DNA from 4 places in the Chishuiella sp. genome. Region 1 is predicted to be linked to each of the others. Evidence: riboswitches for the same ligand, from Rfam matches in the RefSeq annotation. Region 1 holds a riboswitch; each other region holds the start of a gene.
What was found. A riboswitch is a leader RNA that binds a small molecule or an ion and turns the genes downstream of it on or off. The one in region 1 is predicted to bind S-adenosylmethionine.
Positions count from the first base shown of each region.

Region 2: another riboswitch for S-adenosylmethionine. It lies ahead of RT575_RS10325 (TonB-dependent receptor); the one in region 1 lies ahead of RT575_RS01370 (hypothetical protein).
Region 3: another riboswitch for S-adenosylmethionine. It lies ahead of RT575_RS00350 (homoserine dehydrogenase); the one in region 1 lies ahead of RT575_RS01370 (hypothetical protein).
Region 4: another riboswitch for S-adenosylmethionine. It lies ahead of RT575_RS12660 (hypothetical protein); the one in region 1 lies ahead of RT575_RS01370 (hypothetical protein).

Region 1 is NZ_DAMCLZ010000001.1:309,585-315,866, forward strand. Features, by position in the region: gene RT575_RS01345 (serine hydrolase) at 1-826, opposite strand, end outside; gene RT575_RS01350 (hypothetical protein) at 1,348-1,542, shown strand; gene RT575_RS01355 (hypothetical protein) at 1,716-2,069, opposite strand; gene RT575_RS01360 (DUF1826 domain-containing protein) at 2,109-2,807, opposite strand; gene RT575_RS01365 (GIY-YIG nuclease family protein) at 2,937-3,746, opposite strand; gene RT575_RS01370 (hypothetical protein) at 3,868-4,116, opposite strand; SAM-I-IV-variant riboswitch at 4,163-4,261, opposite strand; gene RT575_RS01375 (putative signal transducing protein) at 4,338-4,529, opposite strand; gene RT575_RS01380 (alpha/beta fold hydrolase) at 4,636-5,682, opposite strand; gene RT575_RS01385 (peptidylprolyl isomerase) at 6,108-6,282, opposite strand, start outside.
Region 2 is NZ_DAMCLZ010000009.1:23,775-30,056, forward strand. Features, by position in the region: gene RT575_RS10310 (hypothetical protein) at 1-2,582, shown strand, start outside; gene RT575_RS10315 (hypothetical protein) at 2,593-3,123, shown strand; gene RT575_RS10320 (cupin-like domain-containing protein) at 3,195-4,076, opposite strand; SAM riboswitch class I at 4,271-4,376, shown strand; gene RT575_RS10325 (TonB-dependent receptor) at 4,443-6,282, shown strand, end outside.
Region 3 is NZ_DAMCLZ010000001.1:69,406-75,687, forward strand. Features, by position in the region: gene RT575_RS00345 (carboxypeptidase regulatory-like domain-containing protein) at 1-2,303, opposite strand, end outside; SAM riboswitch class I at 2,663-2,761, shown strand; gene RT575_RS00350 (homoserine dehydrogenase) at 2,887-4,068, shown strand; gene RT575_RS00355 (metal-dependent transcriptional regulator) at 4,188-4,847, shown strand; gene RT575_RS00360 (DUF1573 domain-containing protein) at 4,895-5,260, opposite strand; gene RT575_RS00365 (valine--tRNA ligase) at 5,465-6,282, shown strand, end outside.
Region 4 is NZ_DAMCLZ010000013.1:42,277-48,558, reverse strand. Features, by position in the region: gene pfkA (6-phosphofructokinase) at 1-74, opposite strand, end outside; gene RT575_RS12670 (DUF4294 domain-containing protein) at 140-796, opposite strand; gene RT575_RS12665 (M42 family metallopeptidase) at 859-1,950, shown strand; gene RT575_RS12660 (hypothetical protein) at 2,011-2,604, opposite strand; SAM-I-IV-variant riboswitch at 2,656-2,748, opposite strand; gene RT575_RS12655 (alpha/beta fold hydrolase) at 3,045-3,839, shown strand; gene RT575_RS12650 (carboxymuconolactone decarboxylase family protein) at 3,876-4,328, opposite strand; gene RT575_RS12645 (Lrp/AsnC family transcriptional regulator) at 4,436-4,876, shown strand; gene obgE (GTPase ObgE) at 4,976-5,962, shown strand; gene RT575_RS12635 (YbaB/EbfC family nucleoid-associated protein) at 5,985-6,282, shown strand, end outside.

The DNA.
Region 1 (6,282 bases):
AATATTGAAAAAAAAGTGCAGATTCTTTTGCTGTAGAAGCAATTCCTCCACCTCCATACAAATCCCATGACGGATTAATATCATAAGAATCCAAGTTGTATTTATCTGTATACTGATGTGCAAGAGGCAAAGTATTTTCTGGATATTCTTCTAAATTAATAAACCATGTTTTACTTAATCCTAATTCCTTGTATTTTAGTAAATCTCTAATAGCAGTATAAAATGGTTGTTTTGTTTTTTGTTCAATTATTTCGGTTAGAAGTAAATAATTTATATCACCATAACTAAATTTTTCTCCAGCTTTCTCAGGGTTTCCTATGTCAATTGTTCTTTTAATTTGCTCTTCTTTTTTCCATTCATGTAGAGGATGTTGATTTACAAATTCAAAATAATCATCATTCACATAATCTTGAATTCCAGATGTATGCGATAACAAATGTTTTACTGTAATTGTATTTAGACCATAACCAGCTTTCTGAAATAATTTACGAGTCTTTTTTGATAACAATTTTTTGATAGGTTGCTCAATAGATATTTCATTATTTTCAACCAATCTTAGTAATGCAGCAGCAACATAAGGTTTCGTATTACTCGCAATTAGAACAGGTTGTTGATTGTTTAGCAATTCATCTGTTTTTATATTTGTGACACCTTTAGCATAGCTCCAAGAAATATTTTTTTTTGGTGATTCTACATGTACAATAATTCCAATTGCGTTTTTATTTTTTTCAAAAATAGAATCTATTTTATTTTGAAATATAGCTTGTAGTTGAGCAGTTCCTAAAACAGGAATACATAAAAGATTTAATAGGAAAGCAATTTTCATTATTTAATTTTTTCTAAATATAAATTTTTAAAACGACATATTGTATAATTACTATAGGGTAGTAGTTCAAGTCTTACAGAACCCCATTAAATTATAAATCTCTTATTATAATCAATATCTATTTTTTGTATACTAATATCGAGAAGTAAGTAAAGATTAAGTATATTTTTTTAACTAAAAAATAATGTTTTTTTGGGCAACCCCTTCGGTCGCACTTTATCGCTCCCAATCTTTTTACTTCGCTAGAACGCTTCGCAAAAAGGATTTCCGCTACAATTGCTATTGCAAATAAGATACTAAGAATACATAAAGATGAATAGATATCATTTTGCACTCAAATAATTTTTATAGTTTTTAAAAGTAATAATTGCTATATATAAATACATAAAAATATTACCAATACTGTAATATATTATTGTTCATTTTTTATAATTAAATTATAAAAAATGTTTAGTTTTATAATAGTATTAACTTAAACAAAAAAAAATATTAATAACCTGTATTTGAAAAACTTAGTATTGGTGGGAATTTCAAAAGCTGAAGCTAAAACTATAAATGGAGGTACATCGTTACCGTCATCTTTTGCTTTCTCTTTTTCTTTCGGAACAGGAGGAGGTTTTACTTTTACTTTAGAATCTGGGTTTAATTATTTAAAAAAAAAAAATTTCTTTATTAATCAATCTACTTTAAGAGCGATTAAGTTTTCTAGTTCTTGAAAAGTTTTCATATTTTCTATTTTTATCTAATATTTTACTGCGTTAGGGATTGTAGAGGAAATCCTTTTTAGATTGGTCATTGTATTTTGACTTCGCTCAATGACCAATTAGAAAAGATTGTAACGGAAAGCCCGCCCGAAGGGAACGCCCAAAATAATTAGAAAGTATACTTGCTAATCTAACAATTCATTATTCTTTATACGAGTACAAAATTCTGAACCTAAGTAAAGAGGATTCCCATGCTTTTCTGACCAGAAACCATCAAGAATATCTTTACTAAGACAACGATAAACAGCAACACCTTTATAAATTTGATCATCTTCTGTTATATAATTGAAGTTGATAACTAAAATTTGATCTTTATAAAAACCTGTTCCATTTTGTATAGCATCACCAATTATCCATTCAGCAACAATACGGTTATTTTCATCAAGAGATAAATTCAGAATACCATGATAAGTTGCATTGCTTTCATCTTGATTACTTCCTTCTATAAAATAACTTCCTATTAAATTTTCTACAGTCATATCTATTTTACGTTATGCAAATCTAAAAATTATAAAAAACTAACAAATTAATAGTAAACGGTATTCGTTATCATTTTCTTTCGGAGCTCTATGAACACAAGGTAAAACATTCTGATTAGGATGATCTACAGCCAATCGCCAAAGATTACCTAATCCCAAATTTAATGGTTGTGCATCAGGTTTTGGTTGATAATGAAGATCGAAAAAATTGTCTTTTAAAAACGATTCAAAATCTTCATTAGCATCATGGTGTAATTTCTTAAGTTCAGTTCTAATTTCTGGAATTAATATTTTTTGTTCAACTTCATTGTTTGGAATTATATCACTCGCAGCGCCGTAATACGTACATAAATATGTGTCTGTGCTAATAGAAGAGCGGTCTACATGAAAAGAGTAAACATCTGTAGAAATAAAATCAAATTCATCATCGCGCTCATATTTCTTTAATAAATTGAGAGAAGGCATAGCACCAAAATCAGTCAGATAATTCATGTCATTTATTATAATTTTTCTGGCTAAATTTCCTTTTTCAGATAAATTTAATTGTTGTAAATCATCAATTGTAATCTCTGTAATATTGTCTTTTAATTCTAGTTGAGATACAATTTCAAAAAAATCTCCATCCAAATTTCTTTCCCAACAAATCGCATTTGCTTCTCCTTGGAAATTAGTTGTAATAAGTTCAGAAAATGAGGAAACAGTTTTTACTTGTTTATTATCAGAGAATTGATGATACATAGTTTTTATACTTCAATTAGCGAACGAAAATAGGAATAATTTTTTATTTGGGCGTTCCCTTCGGTCGGGCAATTCACTTCAATCTTTGCTCATCGCAAAGGATTTCCATTACTTTCCCTAACGCAATAATCATTTAAATTTTAATTGATTTTTTATATAACGAAATAAAATTCTTCTTACATCTTTATTATCTTGTTTTACAGAAATATAATTTATAATTTCATCATGTGAATCAATTGTAATAGGGCAGAAACCAAAGCCTTTATAAATCCCTTTTTCAATTAAAACAATTCCTTTTTCTGAGTTAGTTCTTCCATCAAGTTCGAATAAAAAATCTTTTTTTGGTAATTGAATTGATTTTATAAACTTTTGTACTCTTTTATTATATTCCTTTGGTTCTTCATTATTTATACAAGCACCATAACATTCTTTTAGAGAATATTGAAAACAAGCTGATTTTGATTTGTATAATCCATTAATTTTTTGACAAAGCATATATTTTTCTGTTGTAGAAAAAAGAAAATCTTTCGCTTCGTTTAATGAGGTAAACGCTAATAATTCTTCTCCAGAATTCTCTATTTTTTTAATAGTTAAGGCTTCATATCCTTTTTCATTTTTTTCTTTGTACAACGCATAAAAAAAATTAACTTTTCGTTGTGCTCTGTTGAAAATAGGTAAATGTGATTTTATTAATTCAGATTCTCTTAATAAGGCAATTAATTCATTTCCTGTGCTTTCTATGTTTACTTTATAGGTGAAATGTTGAAGTTTTATTTCTTTTTTATCTGTTGATTTAAAGTGTTGTATTAATCGTTGTTTGATGTTAATACTTTTCCCTATATAGATAATTTCATCATTATTATTCAATAAATAATATATACCACATATATTTTTTGGAACTATATCAACTAAAGCTTTCAATCTATCATTCAGGGTCATAATACAAAATTACATTATTTACTTTAAAAAGAATAATTGTAATAAACGATCATTTTTATAATATAAAAAATAGAGATTTTGAACCAATTTAAAATCTCTATTTAATTTTTATGATTTGTATTTAACTACCAATTGTTCGAATAGTTTTACCATCTAAATAAACTTTTTCTGATAATAAAATTGTGCTCCCTTCTATAATTAAACTTGTATCGAAACCTCTTTTAAAGAATTCTTTTTTCAAGGCTTCTAAGTAATATTGTCTAAAATCGCCCCAATTTATTTGACGTACTTCATGATTAAAAGACTGAATTAGCTCATAATCTGCTAGATTTGAAAATCTTTTTTCAAAAATTTTTAAATAATTTTCCATTGTTCTAAAATTTAAATTAATAATTAAAACAACAGGATTAGAAATGAATAACCTTTATTTTTGACAAGTCGTCCTCATTCTAAACCACCGTAGTAGGTAATACTCGGTTGGTGTTTTGCTACTGCAAAATCTCCTGATGATGTATCAAATTTATATAAATAATAAATAAAAACCAAAAATAATTGGTGCCTAGTTATTTGATAAAAAAATATATTGAAAAATCATCCTAAAATTTCAGTTGCCTTTTCAAAATCACTTTCCTCAACTCTCAATTCAACTCCACCAAAGAAAATAGGATAAATAGTTGTACTATATGCATTGAAAATAAATCCTTTGATTGAATAAGTTTCCAAAATTGATAAAGCAATATGCGCTTCAGCCTCGTTATTATATGTTTTTATTGTTCTTAGCATTCTAGAAAAATTTAGTATCTAAAATACATATAATTTTATAGTATTGTATAGTGCTAAAAACAAAACTCTTCTATTTTATGAATAAAAGAGCTTTGTTCAATAAAATTTATGAATTTAATAATTCTTTTAAATGTTCATCGACTTGGTTTAAATAATCTTTGTCCATTCCAAATAAAGCAAGATGTCCCCATATCGATTTTATAGGTCTAAACTCACTATTTGGAATTTGTTCTTGCTCTAGTTTACATTCGCTTTCAATAAAAAACATATCAGTATCTATAGGCATCACAAATACTTTTGCTTTTACTCTTCCCAATGCAGCTTTTAGGTCTCCACCTGTATTTCTACTAACATCACCTCTTTGCCATTTCCATGCACATGTAAGTAAAACATTTGGATCAAGTGCAGAAAAATATTGTTCAGTAAAACCTTCAGAAAAATCTAGAGCTGTTTCAAATCCTATTGATTGATAAGCCTTTTGACGAAACATTTCTGTAGAATATCCCATTACATCCCATAAATTTGCTTGTCTTTTTAAGGCAGGAATCATACTTGTATGTTCATAATCCCCATTGTTAAAATTAGGATCGAATAAAAAAGTATCATTCAGTGTTTTAGTAAAAATAAAATCATGTTCACTATTTTTTGCATAACCTGCAATAGGAGCAGCTTTACGCATAAAATCAGGGAATCTTACAATCCATTCATAAGTTTGTTGTGCCCCCATAGAACCTCCAACAACTAATTCTAATTGCTCTATTCCAAAATGTTCTGTAAGTAATTTGTGCTGTGCAATAACATCATCTTCTATTCTTACTTTTGGAAAATTAGCTTTATCTATAGGACTTTCACTGTTATTGGCAGAAGTAGACAACCCATTTCCTATCTGATTAACTAAAATAATAAAATATTTAGATGGATCCAAAGCTCTATTTTCTCCTAAATAGGCATCTTCCCAAATCTTAGTTGTTCCAGAATACCAAGTTGTAATTAATATAGCATTGCTTTTATCTTGGTTTAATGTTCCTTGTGTTTTAACAGCAAGTTCTAAATTTGGTATTACGCCTCCTTCTGCAAGGTGAAATTCTCCTAAAGAGATTAATTCATAATTACCATGATTTTCTTTGCTGTAAAATGTGTTTTGATGACTCATAATATATAGTTTATATTTTGTGTCGGTCAAAGTAGTAAGAAAATATAGTGTCCACAATACTCCAAATGCTAATATTTTGTTTAAATTACTGTTTATTAATTCATTTTTCGATAATAAATACTTATTTTATTTAAAATAGACATTAATTAAATGTATTTTTACACCAAAAATCAACTGAATTTTTAGAGTCTAAAAAGACTTGTAAATATCATAATTTTTTTGTTGGGCAATTCCTACGGACTGCGCTTTCTCGATACCAATCTTTTTACTTCGCTAGATCGCTTCGCAAAAAGGATTTCCTCTTCAATCGCTATTGCAAAAAGTAGTTTGTGATTTGAAATTTGAATTTACTAAACGAGTAGAACTTATTCATCATACTTTTTATTGTGGGCAAGTTATCAGATATTAAGAGATAGAATAATTACTTAATAATTCACTGCAGATATTCCTGCAGATAAACTAGTTTTTTTATAAAATTTAGGTTTATTTTTCTTTACTGTGATAGAAAATATAACAGGAGTAGTAGGTAGTTCATTTTTTGTATCTACAGTACTAATTTTAATTACATTTTTTAATCCTTTTGTTACTTCACCAAATACA
Region 2 (6,282 bases), on a different contig from region 1:
GTACTTCTACATTTGGTAATAATTTCTTAATGGCAAGTGGTGGTATTATTGGTGGTGGATTTTATAATCCACGAAGATTTGATGGAATTATATCTGAAATTTTTTTTTATGAACGAGAATTAACAAACATTGAGCAAGATAAAATACGTTCTTTCTTAGCTATGAAATATGCTCTTACTTTAGATGAGGATAGAACTAATCCTACAAAAAATTATGATTATATTTTATCTGATGGAATTACAAAAGTGTGGCCAGGTAATTCAACTCCAACCTCTAATTATCATAATAGAGTTACAGGACTGGTAAGAGATGACAACCAAGGTTTAAATATACAACGATCAAAGTCAACTGAAGTCAATTCTTCAATTACTCTATTAACTAAAGGTACTGAAACATGTGGTATTAGTGGAGAAACTTTCGACAATTTAAATGCTCTTTTTATAGGTGATAATAATGGTAGTACAGCACAAATAGATTTAAGAGGAAATGAAGATATATGTGGCGAAATTGATTATTCATTAACTGGTCCATCTTCAAGAATTTGGCTTGCTCAAAATACAAATGCAAATAACACTTTACCTGTAAGTTCTAAAACAATTACATTAAAAGCAGGTGGTGATGATTTTCCTTTTAGTGGTTCGGGCTACGAAGTTTATTTATTAGTTGCTGATTCAGATTCAAAATTAAAAAATAATCAATGGGATCAGATTGTACCAATGACTTATATTGATGGAGAACATGTTGCAAATTATACTTTTACAGATCAATATACTTATTTTACATTTGGTGCTAAAAGTGCAGTTGGAGATTGCGAAACATGTAATTTCTCTGGAACAAAAAGTCTTGACTTTATAAGAACAAATTGGCCTACAAGAGGCGATAAAGGTCCTAAAACTTTTAACTTAGGAGATGATTTCAATGTAAATGTTCAATATATTGATAATAATAATCTTTCATCAACAAATTATCCAAGAACTTCATCATTAAAATCATTAAGAAATAGAAGATCCGGAACAGATGCTGTAACAACTAAAATTAATTTTACTAATGATGAAGGAACTACTATTAGTTCAGCAGCATCATTCGAAATATTTAATATTGACAGAGAGGCATATCGATTAAATAATGTACAAGTTATTGGTTATTGTAATGGAGTTGAAGTATATCCAAAATTAACCTATACTTATCCAAGAGAAGAAAGAAGTCGATATACAATTGGTACAGCTGGAAAAGCAAATGCTAAAGCTAGAGGTGTAAGATATAATGGTAATTCTGGGTATACAAACAAAAGAGGACGTATGTTTGTTGAATTTGAAAATACTGTACAAGAAATTCAAATAATTAATACTGTTACCCATTCATCTACTTCATCAGGAGCAATGCATTTAGGAATAGGACCTATTGAATTTTATTGCCCTGCTCCTTTACCTGAACCAAATGAAGATGGAATTATATTTACAAAACAAGGTACAACAGAAGTATTATTATGTGATGAAGTTGATTATTCTTTCCGTTTCGTAAATACAAATTGTGATACTAAAATTACAGATTTAACTGATGAATTACCAGAAGGTATGATATGGGTAAATGAATCTGTCTCTACAGAACTTGAAATAGATGGAGATATTACAGGATATGGAACTCGCACACTTAAATTAAATAATTTAAAAATTCCAGGAGGTGGAAGTTTATATACAGTTAGAGCCATAGCAATATTTGATGATTCTGCCACTGCAGGAGATTATAATAATCAAGCAAAATTAAGTTACGAAAACTCATCAGGAATTACAACTGAAATTTCTAGTATTGATCGTTTAACTGGAGAATCAGTTACAATTACATCTGCAGTAGATTCGGATAGACCAAAACGTGTGATAACGTCTATGTCTTTAAATAAAAAGTGTTTTGTACTTAATGATGAAATCGAAGTAACATTAAATATTAATAATCCTAATAGTTTTACTTTGTCTAATATTTTCTTAAACTTAGAATATGATAGCGAAGTGTTTACTTTAGTGAATAATAGTATTACAACTTCTAGCGGTCTAAATATTGGTACTAATACTGGAGATGATGGAAGTCTAGAATATGAGGATATTACTCTTCCTGCTGGAATAAGCACTATAACATTTAAAGTAAAAGCATCTAATGATATATCTAATTATGAAATTAATCCTGATACATTAAACCCTGTTGAATCAACTTTTAGTTATGATCTAACAAGTGAATCAGAAGATATTTGTTTAGGTTCATCTACAATTAATGCTAATGGTGAAACTGATTTAGATTATTGCTCATATTGTACTAAATCTCCAACCGGCGGCACGACAATTGATTCTAATACAGGTATTTCTACATTAAAAAGTCAATTTAGTAATTGGCCAGAAAATGTTCCAAATGGATTCTTAGTTCTCGAATCTGGTAAAAAAGGCATGGTCTTAACAAGAACAACCCCTACAGCTATTGGAGCAAATAATTGGGTAAAAGGAATGATTATATTTGATATTAGTGATGATAAAAAATGTATCAGTATATACAATGGTAGTACATGGAATTGTATTCAAAAATCTTGTAATGAATAAAATTTTAAACATGAAAAAATTTATTATATTATGTCTTATTTTGAGCACAAACTTACTTTATGCTCAAGTATCAATAGGTAAAAATCAAGTTGATGGAGCTGGAATACTTGATTTTGGAAATGAAAAAAAAGGAATTATTTTACCTATAGCAGATATAGAAACTACAACTAACTATACAAATGGGACTCTTTTAATTGATAAAAATGATTTAAAAGTAAAAGTTTTCCAAAACAACGAATGGTTAGAACTTAGTGATGAAGGAAGTTTTGATGCGCAAAAAGATGAAAACAATAATGATATAAGTACCTCAGCAAATATTAATACAACTGAGGAAATTGGTAAAGGTGTAATTATAGGTGCTGAAAGTAGTGAAGCAGAAGGTGTTTTAATACTAGAATCTACTGATAAAGCTTTAATACTTCCAAAAGTATTTAGACCTCATGAAAATATCTTGTCACCTGTAGCTGGTACTATTTGCTATGATACAGAAAGTGACTCATTTGCTGTATTCGATGGTAAAGTTTGGAATTATTGGAAATAAATAATAACATAAAAAAGCTACATTCAGTATATGAATTGTAGCTTTTTTTAAAAATAATAGACCTAGTTTAATCAACTAGGTCTATTATTTTTTAAAGCATATTCTGCTCTTTTAATGGCTTCTTTTTCTTTCCAATCCATGTATTTACCTTTAAAATTTTTCTTCATAAAATTATCAAAGTTTCTTTGTACCACAAGGTTCCATAAAGAATGTGTTTTTACAGCCCAAGATTTATCCCATGCTCTTAAAGAAATTGAAAAGCTTCCATCAAGGTATTTCATCCAATGCCACCAACCTGTTGGCATAAATAATGTATCACCATGCTCTAAAAAACATTCAATACCTTCTACTCCATCTAAAGCAGGAAATTTATCAAAATCGGGATGTTCAATACTATAATCCTCTAAAGAATAAGTTGCATATGGCAATTTATAAAGTCTTTCCTTCCATTTATATTCAAAAAGCAAAACATGTTTTCTTCCATTAAAATGTGTATGAAAAATATGTGGCATATCTATATCAAAATGAAGAAATGTCTCAGAACCCTCTCCTCCAAAAAACAAACTAGGATATTTATCTAAAAAACCTCCCATAAGTTCCTTAGGAAAAACATAATCATCTAACAACTTCGGAGCATGTTTTATTGGGTCAAAGAAAAAAATTCTCAAATCTGTTGGTTCATTTTCTATAAGATCTATATAATCTGAAAATTTCATTTCTGTAACTGGAGCATTAATAGGTGCTGCTGGATCAGCTTTAGAACTATCATATAAAGGAAGTGTTATATCTCCAACAGCTTCTTTCATATAATCAAAAGTCCATTTTTTATAAGCGGGCCAATTCTTCGACATGTTCTTTATAACTACAGGCTGACGTGTTTTTAAATATTTTTCTGTAAATTCTTCCTTAGTTATGTTATCAACAACATCAATAGGTTTTAATTTTAGTCCCATTTATTATCTATTTATATGAATAAAAATATTAAATTTTATTCATTATTACCCTATAAAATTATAGTTGTTTCATTATTGTTTTAAAATAGAAGTATCAAACTATTAATCAATTCTATTTTTGTTAAATACTTAAACTCTACAAAAATAATAGAGATTTATTTTTTCTTTTCATTTTATTAACATTATCTTTGCTGTCCTTATCAAGAAAGGTGGAGGGATTGGCCCTTTGAAACCTTAGCAACCAATAAATTATGATAAAAAGGTGCTAAATCCAACCCAAATAAAAGGGAAAGATGAGAACAAAAGAATTTAACTTTTATTCTACTTTTTTATGTTGGTTTCTTGATATTTTTTATTAAAATAAACATGAAAAAAAACAAATTTTTACTTACAACTCTAGCTATACTAGGCACATCTTTTGCTCTTGCCCAAGACGTTAAAGAAGACGAAACAAATTTGAACGAAGTTGTTCTAATTGGTGGCCGTACTTCTGAAAGAACTGTAGTAAATTCTCCTGTGCCTGTCGATGTAATAGATGTAGAAAAATTAAAAACATCATCACCTCAGTTATCTGTAAATGATATTTTGAATTATGTTATTCCATCTTTCAATTCAGTTCGCCAATCAGCTTCAGATGGTACAGAACATATAGATCCTGTAACATTAAGAGGAATGGGGCCAGATCAAGTTTTAGTTCTTATTAATGGAAAAAGAAGACATTCAACTTCATTAGTAAACTATCAAAATACTGTAGGAAATGGTTCTGTAGGTACCGATTTAGGAGCTATCCCTGTTTCTGCTATTGAGAAAATAGAAGTACTTCGTGATGGTGCAGCGGCACAATATGGTTCTGATGCTATAGCTGGTGTGGTAAATATTGTTTTAAAATCTAAACCAGGAGGTGATGCATCCTTTACGTATGGACAAACATCTAGAAATGATGGACAAACTTATAATTTTAATGGTAGCTATGGGACTAAATTAGGTAAAGAAGGTTCTATTGTATTCTCAGCTGTAATTAGTGATCGTAAAAAAACAAATCGTTCTAAAAATAATAATTTAGATATATATGGTGATAATTTTGCATACGATTTTGCTGATGATCCTACTGCTGCAAGAGCTGCAGATGATGCAATTTTATCAGAAAGAGGATTAACTAGAAATGATTTCAGATTCCAAATTGGTGATGCGGCAATAAAAAATCAACAATTTTTTGTTAATGCAGAAACTAAATTAACAGACAAATTAGAATTTTATACATTTGGTGGAGTAAGCTTACGCCAAGGTCAAGGTTTTGGTTTTCGTCGTTTACCAAGTGATCTAAATGCAGAGTCTCTAAAAGTTTATCCAAATGGTTTTCAAGCAACAATAAAATCAAATATCAACGATTATTCTAACTCAACAGGATTACGTTATTCTTTTAATGGTTGGAAAGTTGATTTGAGTAACACATTAGGTGTAAATTCTTTTAAATATGACGTTATTAATTCTATCAATCAATCTTTAGGAACAGATTCACCTACTAATTTTTATGCAGGAAAACATCAGTTTTTACAAGATGTTGTGAATTTAGATTTTTCTAAAAAAATCAATCATTTTTTTAATTTAGCCTTTGGAGGAGAATACCGCTACGAACAATATCAAATTGGAGCTGGTGACGAGGCTTCATACGTAGGTTCTGGTTCGGAAACTTTTGGTGGTTTCAGACCTTCAAGTGTTATAAAAGCAGATAGACAATCTGTTGCTGCCTATGCAGATGGAGAATTTAAATTCGGAAATTTTTCTGCTGATATTGCTGGACGTTTCGAAAACTATTCTGATGTAGGAAATACCGTTAATGGAAAATTAGCATTACGCTACGAATATGCCAAAGGTTTTTCTGTTCGAGGAGCAATTTCTACAGGATTTAGAGCACCATCTTTACAACAAAAATATTTTAGTAATGCTTACACAGATTTCTATTTAGATGATGGAGTTCAAAAACTTGGTACAAAAGGAATTATTAGAAATGATTCTGATTTATCTCGTGAACTAGGTTTAGATAAATTAAAACAAGAGAAATCTGTTAATGCAAGTTTAGGATTAACATTTAGACCTATTTCTAAATTATTCATAACTCTTGATGGATATTATATCAAAGTAAAAGACCGAATTGTATTAACGTCTGATATTGTAGATCCTGCTTTTGAAAAATATGGAATTGTTT
Region 3 (6,282 bases), 240 kb from region 1:
ATAGAATTTGCAGGTACATATACACCACGATTATCTTCTGCAGCGATTCTAAAGAAAGGTTGATCGACCATATTTCTATCAACATACATATAGTTGTTTCTACCTAAAGACATATAAGCATGTGCTCCAACTTTGAAACGATTGCTAAAGAAATGCGTATATGAAGCATTTGCTTTGTACACAACAGGAACTTTAGCATCTTTTGAATTCATGTTTATAGTTGATATTTTAGGAATGTTTGGATTGTTGAATAATTCTGCTCCAGGTGCTGAGCTAGGGTTTTGTCTGTAACCAATAAAATCAGGTCTTGGAACTAAATCTCCTTGTACATCAATAGAAGCAACTCTAGTACCATCAAAAACCATGTTATTAATCATTGCATAGTTATTAATATCAGAACCAAAAATACCAGCTCCAAGACGTACAATATCTGTTTTATTTTCGTTTAAATCCCAAGTAAATTGGAATCGAGGTTGTACTTGAAATGTTTTTAAAACATTATCAGTTCTTAATCCAAGTTCATCATAAACTAATTGATTAAAGTTTCCTTTATTAAAATAATGAGTATAATCTAATCTTAATCCACCTATTAATTCTAATCCAGGAGCAAGTTTAGTCTGTAATTGTCCATAAACACCAGTAGCAAGAATATTTTGTTTTACTCTATTGTCTTCATTTAGATATACTTCTCTTGCGTAACGGTAAGGAGTTAAATTATCAAAGTTATCTAAACCAGTAAAGTAATAACGACCATTCATTTCACTTCCGTAAAGGGAATTCATATGTGTATACATCATATCAAACCCAAAAGTGTAATTTATTTTTTCTGTATTCCAATATAAGTTATCAGTAATTTGAAAAACATGATTATAAAAATTTTCGGGAGAATAACGTTGTCCACCAATTTGTATGTTTGTAAATACATCCTTTCCGTTAACATTAGATTGTACTCGTTCTACAATTGCACGAGGAATATTTGATTTAGGTAATTGGCTATTAGGTGTAGATTCTTCTGAAGTGTACAAATGTTGAACTTTTAATTCATTTGTTAATTTAGAAGATAGTTTAGATCGTAAACTTGCCATTAAGCTATTATCAACAGAGTTTACATCACCATAAACTTCATATAAATTTATAGAAGTATTATCACCTAATCCAAGATTATTTCTATCATTTACGTAATTATTGCGAATTGTTAATAAATTACGATCATTAATTTGCCAATCTAATCTCAAAAATAATGCATCAGTTCCTCTTTTACGATCAAATTGGCCAAACTGTGGCGAATTAGCAACACCGTATTTTCTTCTTGAAATATCAACGAAACGATCAAGAGAAGATTGACTTAAATTATATCTTGCTTCATCTTGTTCATTTCTAAGGTCAGCTATAATTAATGGTGAAGAATGTGCTTGATGATCCCATGCAAAGAAATAATGAAGTTTATCTTTGATAATTGGTCCTCCTAGTGTAAAACCATATTGATAAGTAGAAAATTTAGAATCTCTTTTATTTGCATTAATATCATAAGGACTAGATAACCAGTCAGTACGACCAAACATAAATGCACTTCCTGATAAAGTATTTGTTCCTGATTTAGTAACAGTATTTATAGTTCCTCCACCGCTTCGGCCATAAGTAACATCATAAGCGTTTGTTACAACAGCAAACTCACGAACGGATTCCATAGAAATAGAATATGGTCCACCGTTTCTATTTGTAGCCCCACCAGAAGTTGGATTTTTTGCAGTCATACCATCTATAGTAAAGTTTGTAGACGATGCTAATTGACCAGATAAATTACTTCCAGAGCTTAATGGTGATAGATCGATTAATGAAGTGAAATTTCTTCCATTAACAGGTAATCTCTCAATGTCTTTTGCTGTAACAGACGTAGAAGAGCCTATATTTTTTATTGTATTTTTTAATGAATTTGCTCTAACTTCTACACCTTCAATTTCTATTATTTCAGGGGAAGAATTTAGGTTAAAATCAATTTTTATATCATCACCAAGATTTAATTGATATCCATCTTTTATTTCTTCTCCATATTCGTTAGAGATAGCAGTAATGGTATAAGGTCCACCTAAAGGTAATTGTTTAAAATAGAACTCACCTTTTTCATTAGTAAATGTGGAAGTTGTAAAACCTGTGGATTCGTTTTTCACTTGTACAGTTACAGTATGTATTCCATTCCCATTTTCGTTGAAGACTTTTCCAGAAATAGAAGCTTGTGTTCCTTGTCCGTATACACAAATTGTGGTGGCGGTTAATGCAGCTAAAGTTGTAAATTGTTTTATCATCTAGTTAATGTTTATGTGTTTAATTTGGATGTAAAACTAATTTTTGGATATAAACTGAATGTTAAGGAAAAATAAACGTTAAGTTATCGTATTGTTAAAATAGTTAATAAATAGTTAAATCAAAATAAATCTTTCTAATAATTTATATTAGTGATTTTTCATGTTAAAATATGTTTTTTATTAAAACTTAATAAAACAGAATAAAATTATGTATATTAATAAAAAACAGAATAAAATTATGTTTTGTATTGTTTTTTAATTATTTATAGAAAAATATGAATAAATTTAGTCTTTTTTATTTGGATAATACATTTTAAATGTAGTAGATTTGTGCCAACGAAATAGTTTATAAAATTTACAATTTATCAAGAAAAGTGGAGGGAAATGGCCCGATGAAACTTTAGCAACCTGATTACACATCAAGGTGCTAAATCCATCCTTAATAGGGGAGATGAATAAAAACAAAATTCAATCAATCAATAATAATTTTATTAAAATTGGTTCATCTGTTTTTATTTAGACAGTTGGATCATTTTTTTTATCTACTTGTCTTGATATCAAAAACATTTTACAATTTAAAGATATGGCAAAGTTAAACATTGGTTTATTTGGTTTTGGAGTAGTCGGTGAAGGAATTTACAAGGTTTTAGAGGATAAACCTCAAATAAATGCTACAATAAAAAAAATAGTTATAAAAGATATAGATAAACCACGTAACGCACCAAAAGAATTATTTTCTACAAACGCAGATGATATATTAGATGATGAAGATATAAATCTTGTAGTAGAACTTATATCTGAAGCTGATGCGGCGTATTCTATTATAAAAAAATCCTTTAGTAAAGGAAAACATGTTGTTAGTGCAAATAAAAAAGTAATAGCAGATCATCATAGAGAATTATTAGAATTACAAGAAAAAAATAATGTTTCTTTTCTTTATGAAGCTGCGGTTTGCGGTTCTGTTCCTATTATTAGAAATCTAGAAGAATATTTTGATAATGATTTGTTAAATTATGTATCTGGAATTGTAAACGGAACAACTAATTATATTTTAACTAAAATGGTCAATGAGAATGAATCTTATCAAAATGCATTAAAATCAGCACAAGAAAATGGTTTTGCTGAAGCTGATCCAACTGCAGATGTAGAAGGTTTTGATGCTGCGAGTAAGATATCTATAATAACTCTACATGCTTTTGGTAAAAAAATAAATGTAGATGATGTTATAAGAAAAGGAATTACATCTTTACAGATTCAAGATTTGAAATATGCTAAAGAAAAAGGTTATACAATAAAGTTAATTGCTAAATCTCAAATAATTCCAGAAACTAACGAAATAAATTCGACGGTTTTACCAACGTTTATTCCTTTGGATAAAACAATTGCATTAGTTAACAACGAATATAATGGTGTTTTGATTGGAAGTTCTTTATCTGATGAACAATTTCTTTATGGAAAAGGAGCAGGGAGATTTCCGACAGCGTCTGCAGTATTAAGTGATATATCTGCACTTAAATATGATTATAAATATTCTATAAGAAAGTACGAGAATTCAGAAAAAGGAAAATTTAATCAATCAGGAATTGTGAAAATTTATCTTGGTTCTTCAATAAAATTAGATGATTATTTTGCTGTTTTTCAAGAAGTCGAAGAACGATATGAGAGTAAAGATTATAATCATATTATAGGTTTGATTGATATAAATAAATTAAAAGATAATAATTTTATTCATAATCCTAACCTTTCTATAATTGCTTTTGAATAAATTTCGTGAACTAATAGCAGTTAATTTATAAATTAATTGCTATTAGTTTTTTATTGATTTATCTAAGTATAAAATTAAAAGTTTTCTAAATAATGAATTCTTTAAATTATATTTGTCTAATGAATTCATTAGTTGAAGAAAACTATTTAAAAGCTCTATTTCATTTATCTAAAAATGGTAAAGGAGAAGTTAATGTTAAGGATTTAAGTAAGCATTTGGAAATAAAAATGCCTACTGTAAATAGTATGATGAAAAAATTAGCTGAAAAAGATTTGGTCATTTATGAGTCATATAAGCCCTTACGTTTATCTGAAAAAGGAATAATAAAAGCATCTTTGATTGTTAGAAAACATAGATTAACAGAAATGTTTTTAGTTGAAAAAATGGGATTTGGCTGGGAGCAGGTTCATGAAGTTGCAGAACAGATTGAACATATCCAAAGCCCTTTATTTTTTGATAAAATGGATGAGATTTTAAATTATCCTAAAGTTGATCCTCATGGTTCTCCAATTCCTGATAAAGAAGGAAATTTTGAAATTGTAAACTATAAAAAATTAGCTGAATTTAAAAAAGGTGATGAGGTAGAAATTTGTGCTGTAATTTATTCTTCAGAAGATTTTTTGAAATATTTAAATTCTAAAGATATTCAGTTAAATGATAAAATAAAGATTTTGGATTTGGAAGAGTTTGATGGAACAATGACAGTTGAATTCTCTCAAAAAGAGAATAAAATTGAAACTTTTAGTAATCATGTTACATTAAGACTTTTAGCAAAATAAAATATTTGAACATTAAAAAGCCAAGCATTTAGCTTGGCTTTTTAATATTATTCAGCTTTACCTTTTATTCTAAAGATTTTTCTAGAACTAACAGGATCATTAGAAGTGATAGTTACAGATTTATTAAAATCTCCTTTTACTCCTCCAGTAGAATATTTTATTACAATATCACTAGATTTTCCTGGTTCAATTGGTGTTTTAGCATATTCTGGTATAGTACAACCACAAGATCCAACAACACTTTTTAGAATTAGAGGTTTGTCACCTGTATTAGTAACTTTCATTTTAGAAGTTACTTCTGTATTCAATTTCAAATTACCAAATTGAATTTCTTCTTTTTCTAAAGTAAGTGTTTGTGCAAAAAGTGATGATACTCCTAATACAAAAGCACCTAAAAACATAATTTTTTTCATAATGATAATAAATTGTCATATCAAATATATGAAATATATATATTTTAAAATAATTATCTATCAAATAGATTTCTTAATTAATGTTAAAAAATCTATTTATAAAAAGTAAGTACCTAAAGATTCTAAATAATATTTCTATTATGATATGTATTCTTGATAAGAATTGTTATTTTTGCAGAACTTTATTTTTTTAAGAAATTACAAATGGAAATCGCATCAAAATATACGCCTCAAGAAGTTGAAGGAAAATGGTATGAATACTGGATGGAGAAGAAATATTTTAAATCTACTCCAGACCAAAGAAAAGCTTATACAATTGTAATTCCTCCACCAAATGTCACAGGTGTTTTGCATATGGGGCATATGTTAAATAATACGATACAAGATGTTTTAATTCGTCGTGCTCGTATGAGAGGATATAATGCTTGTTGGGTACCAGGAACAGATCATGCATCTATTGCTACTGAAGCAAAAGTTGTTGCGAAATTAAAAGAAGAAGGTGTATCTAAATTTGACATTGGTAGAGAAAAATTTTTAGATCACGCTTGGGATTGGACTCATAAGCATGGTGGAATTATTTTAGATCAATTAAAGAAATTAGGAGCTTCTTGTGATTGGGATCGTACTAAATTTACGATGGATGCTGATTTATCAGAATCAGTACAACGAGTATTTATTGATCTTTATAACAAAGGCTTAATTTATCGTGGTTACCGTATGGTAAACTGGGATCCAGAGGCTAAAACTAATATTTCTGATGAAGAAGTTATTCATAAAGAAAAAAATGGAAAACTTTATCATTTAAAATACCAAGTTGTAGGTTCTGATAAATATATAGTTGTAGCAACAACTCGTCCAGAAACTATTTTTGGAGATTCTGCTGTATGTATTAATCCTAATGACGAACGTTATGAATGGTTAAAAGGACAAAAAGTAATTGTTCCTTTAGTTGGTAGAGAAGTTAATATCATCGAAGATGAATATGTTGATTTAGAATTCGGAACTGGTTGTTTAAAAGTTAC
Region 4 (6,282 bases), on a different contig from region 1:
CGTAATGCAGCATTCATTCCAGGTGCGTCTCCCCCAGAGGTTAAAACACCAATTCTTTTTATATTTTTTTGCACTTTTTCCCTTTTATTAAAATCAAATATAATGAAAAATTATAATTTATAAAACTCAATTAAAATTCTTAATCATCTTCGTCAATGGGTTTGAGGATTCCATTAGCAAAATCTCTTTGTAAAATAACAATTATATATAGGTCTTCACGTGTTTTTTTTGGATCAAAAGTTTGTTTAAGGTTTATGTCAAATGCTCCACTTGCAGCTTGATATAAAAATGCATTAAACCCTCCACGTAACTCTTTTATGATTTCAAAAGTTGTTTTGTTTGTTTCTTTATAAATTAATTTGGTAATAATTTGGCCTCTAGAATTAGACATGTTTTTTAATTCTTTTTCAAATTTATCTGCTAATTCCTTTTGTCTACTTTTAATAAATTTTCTTTGCTCTCTTTTTTTATCCATTGATTGGATAGTATCTGATACATGATTGTATTCACGAACGGCAGTTCTTACATAAGGCCAAACATCACGAACACGTTTTCTTAGCCATAAATAATATTTTTTTTCTAAATCTGTTTTTAATTTTACTGTATAAAAATTAGATTCATTTAAATGTATAGTATCTTCAGGGTTAAATGTAAAATCATCTAAACTTGTAGAATCATTTTTTATTTGTTGAGTAGAGTTTTTTCCTCCAAGATCTAATCCAAATATTTGAGCATTTGAATTTGGAGAAAAATAAAAAATAAATAATATGATGATACAAAAATTGTAATATTTCATGTGTTCAAATTTGTTGAGAACTGTCCCTAAAATTAGTACATTTGTTATAAAATATAAGAAAAATGACTAAAAATAATTTATTTGATAATCAATCTTTAGATTTTTTAAAGGAATATTTAAATACAGCTTCACCAACAGGATTTGAAAGTGCTGGACAAAAAGTATGGATAGATTATATTAAGCCTTATGTAGATGAAGTAAAAACAGATAATTATGGTTCTGCATATGGAGTAATTAATCCAGAAGCTAAATATAAAGTTGTTATTGAGGCACATGCAGATGAAATTTCATGGTTTGTAAATTATATTTCAGATGATGGTTTAATTTATGTTATTAGAAATGGAGGTTCTGATCATATGATAGCTCCATCTAAAATAGTTAGTATTCATACTAAAAAAGGAATTGTAAAAGGTGTTTTTGGATGGCCTGCAATTCATTTACGTCAAGGAGCAAAAGAGGAAGCTCCAACGCCAGATAAAATTTGGATAGATACAGGATGTACAACAAAAGAAGAGGTTTTAGAATTGGGAATTCATGTAGGTTGTGTTATAACATATCCAGATGAATTTTTTACACTAAATGATCGTTATTTCGTTTGTCGAGCAATAGACAATAGAATGGGAGGTTTTATGATTGCTGAAGTTGCTCGTAAAATTGCTGAGAATAAAGATAAATTGGATTTTGGATTATATATTGTTAATGCTGTACAAGAAGAGGTAGGTTTACGTGGAGCAGAAATGATTACGCAAACAATAAAACCAAATGTAGCTATTGTTACAGATGTTACACATGATACCACAACTCCTATGATTACAAAGTCAAAAGAAGGAGAACAAAAATGTGGAGATGGCCCTGTTATTTATTATGCTCCAGCTGTACAGAATAATTTAAGAGAATTAATTATTGATTCGGCAGAAAAAAATAATATACCTTTTCAAAGAGCGGCTAGTTCTCGTGTAACAGGAACGGATACAGATGCTTTTGCTTACAGTAATGGAGGTGTGCCTTCAGCACTTATTTCTTTACCACTTAGATATATGCATACAACTGTAGAGATGGTTCATCAGGCAGATGTAAAAAATGTAATTGAATTGATTTACGAATCAGTTAAAACAATAAAAAATAATCACGATTTCAAATATCATTCAATCTAATTAATAGTATGATATAAGAAAAAAAGCAATTTATAACCAAGTTATAAATTGCTTTTATTTTTATGCTAAAATAAGTTCTTTAATCACGGAATTATCTTTATGAATAGATATTCTTTTATAACCTTTATAGTAATTATCCTTATCAATTACTATTATAGAACTTTTTAAAGTAATTCTTTTTAAAACATTCTGATTAGGAAATTGTTGAAACTTATTTTTGAATGTAATAAATACGTCATTTTCATTTAATTCTTGAATTTTATCTTCAGAGATAATTTCAATAAAATCATCTGCTAAAAAAAGTTGATCGAATATGTAGTCAAAGGTTTTTAATCTTTTTCCTTTTAATTCTTCACTTGTCATTAAAAAGTTTTTTAATCTTCTAACAATTGGATAAAAATTACCAACTAATGGAGGTTTGGGAATATTTTTTTCAAATAAGCAATCATCTATTAAATGAAGAGAATTTTTAATATCTAATTCATTTAACTGAAAGTTGTAAAGATGTCTGTATTCTAAATTTCTATTTTTAAACTCTTTTAAAAGAATCTCTTTTAAATCTTTGTTCGTAATAGGTAATTGGTAATTAATGAAATGAACTAGTTTTTCATTTGTAATTGATGTTAAATTTAATTCTGAAATGTTTTGTGACATACAATAAATATTTATTTTTATTAAACAATTATTGTATTTCGATGAATAAAGGAGAAACGTTTTATTTGGATTGATTCCCGTATTATTTTACCACCGTGGAGACTACTCTCGGTTGGTACCGCTTTTCGGTTCGAAATACATAGCAAATATACAATAAAAAGAATATTTACAGAAAATTTTACAAATTATTATCATTTTTTTTAGAAAAAGTAGATTTATTTTTTATAAATTTGGGGTATAAGCAATTAAAAAATGAAAAAAATGTATTTTAATATTTCAATTCGTCAACAGGTTTGTAAGTTCAGGCTAGGGAATGTTATACATTAATATAATAAATTATTTTTATTTTTTAATTGGTAAAGTTCCCTATCGAAGAAATCGATAGGGATTTTTTTTATAAACAATTTTAAATATTACCATCAACCAAAAATTACATAATTATGCAAAATTTACAACAGTTACAAGTGCCTGTATGGCCATTAGAGGATAACACAATTTTAAGTAAAGTATCAGTTACTTACCAAGTATTTGGTTTACCATTAGGAACAGCTCCAGTTGTATTAATTAATCATTCATTACAAGGAGATTCTGATAGCGCTTATCATTGGGATGGAGTTATGGGAAAAAATAAAGCAATTGATCTTAATGAATATACTGTTATTACTATAGATATACCTGGTAATGAAGTTTCAAAGTCAATAAACTATGATTATTTGCCTTTTGATCGTATTACTGCAAGAGATGTAGCTGTTTTATTTTGGTTGACTTTATTTGAATTAGAAATTAATGAAGTTTTTGCTATAATAGGAGCTGATTTAGGAGGTGGAATAGCATGGGAAATGGCTTGTTTATTTCCAAATAAAGTATTAAATATAATTCCTATAGCATCAAGCCCTAAAACTCAAGATTGGGTGATTGAAGAACCTAAAGCTAAGAATGATTATTTAAAATCAATATTTTATTCAATTGATATTTCTAGACATAGAACAGATATTTTAGAGATAACACAATATATAAAATCTAAAATACACGTTATTTATGTAAAAGAAGAACACATATTTAATAGAGCAAAGCTTAGAAAGTTTTACACTCAACTAAATAACTATAAAAATACAGTGAAATTTTATGAGATTGAGCAGATTAAGAATAATGAATTAGTTAAAGAACATATTGATGAAGTTGAAAAAATTGTAGATCAAATTTTGGAGGCTGAATATATAAATAATGTAGCATAAAAAAATAAGCTTCCTAACTAGGAAGCTTATTTTTTTCTATAGAACATCTTTTAATTTTACAACTGCATTTAATTGATCATTTTCTGATAAATTAAAAATTTTACCAAGTTTTTGAGATGCCTGTACAAATGCAATAAATGTACATAATTCGGATATTTCTTTATCCGTAAAATATTCTTTTAAAATGTCGAAATGTTTATCAGATATAGAAAAATGGTCTTTACAAAATAATTCTGCAAAAGCACAAGCTATAGATACTTTTATATTATTAGGATTATAATTCGGTCTACCTCCTTTAACCATACAATATTCACATTTATTTTCAAAAGCTAATGTTCTGCGAATTTGTTCTAATAAATTTTGATTTAATGAAGTTTTGTGCCATAAAGATTCATCTAAATTATTCCAACTTTCTAGAATAAACTTATTATGTCCAATTTGTTTTTCAAATGGAGTAAATCCATTTTCTGAAGGTTTTAGTCTTTTCATATTATATATTTTTTCAAATTTCTAAGAAAAAAAAATATATCTAAAGTTGATTTAATATAAAACAAGTGTATTTTTAATGATTATAACTGTATTTAAAACAAGAAACAATGAAAATAATTTTGGATCACTACGATTATAAAATTCTTAAAATTTTAAATGATAATTCGAGATTAAGTTATGCAGAAATTGGTAGGTTAATTGGTTTGTCGCAATCAGCTACAAAAGAACGAATAACGAAGTTAGTTGATGATGAAGTAATCAAAAAATTTAGTGTAGATATAGATTTTCAAAAAATAGGTTATAGCTTAAAAGTGATTATTTTTTTAAAATTTAAGAATGATGAATTTAAATTATTTATAAATGACTTGTATAAGTTTCCTGAGATTATTAGTTGTAAAAGAACTACTGGAGAATATTGTTTATTAGCAGAATGTATATTAAATGATAGTTCACAACTTGAAGGTTTAATAGATCGACTAATAATTTATGGAATACCAACAACATCTATTCAGCTTTCTGAAGTAAAAGTCGATAACTTCTTCAAATAAATTTTAGATATTTTTATCTAAAAGAAAACAAATATAAATAAGATTTCATTATAATCTTTATAAATTGTACTTTTGCAAACTATTATAAAAATAAAAAATATGCAATCAAATTTTGTTGACTACGTAAAAATAAATTGTAGAGCCGGACACGGAGGTGCGGGTTCAGCAAGTTTGCATCGCGAAAAATATATCGATAAAGGAGGTCCTGATGGAGGAGATGGAGGACGAGGAGGAAATATTACACTCTTAGGAAACTCAAATTTATGGACTTTATTAGAGTTTCGTTTTAAAAAACACTTCAGAGCTCAAAATGGTGGTCGTGGTGGTAAATCAAGATCTACTGGAGCTGATGGAGAAGATATAATTTTAGATGTTCCAATTGGAACAATCGCAAAAGATGAAGAAGGAAATGTTATTGGTGAAATAACAGAGAATGGACAAGAGTTAATTATTGCTCAAGGAGGTAAAGGAGGATTAGGAAACTGGCATTTTCGTTCTGCAACACGTCAAACACCTCGTTATGCTCAACCAGGATTAGATGGAGTTGAAGGTCAATTTACATTAGAGTTGAAGATACTAGCTGATGTAGGTCTTGTTGGGTTTCCCAATGCAGGAAAATCTACATTACTTTCTGCTGTTTCTGCTGCAAAACCAAAAATAGCAGATTATGCATTTACGACTTTAACACCGAATTTAGGAATTGTAGAATATCGTAATCACCAATCATTTATTATGGCAGATATTCCTGGAATAATAGAAGGAGCTGCAGAAGGTAAAGGACTTGGACATCGATTCCTTAGACATATAGAAAGAAATTCTAATTTATTATTCTTAATTCCAGCTGATGCTGAAGATTATGCAAAAGAATATAAAATTTTATTGAATGAACTTCAAAAATTTAATCCTGAATTATTAGATAAAGGAAGGATTTTGGCTATTTCTAAATCTGATATGTTAGATGATGAGTTAGAAGAAGAAATAAAAGCTCAATTACCTAAAGATATAGATACAATATTTATTTCATCTGTTTCAGGAAAAGGAATTAAAGAATTGAAAGATCTTATTTGGAAAAAATTACACGAATAAATTAATAATTAAAAATAAAATAATGTTTGGAAATTTTGGAGACATCATGGGAATGATGGGGAAAATTAATTCATTTAAAGAAAAATTCTCAGATTTAAAAAATGAATTAGATAGTGAAATTTTTACAACAACTTCAACAGATGGAAAAGTAAAAATAACAATGTCTAAATTGGCTACGATAAAAGATATTGAATTAGCTGATGGAATGGAAAAAGAAGAGATTGAGGATTTGTTGGTTATGACTTTAAATAAAGCATTAGAAGAAGTTAAAAACGATGCAATTGAAAAAGCAAAAAAGACAGCTCAAGATAATTTACCAA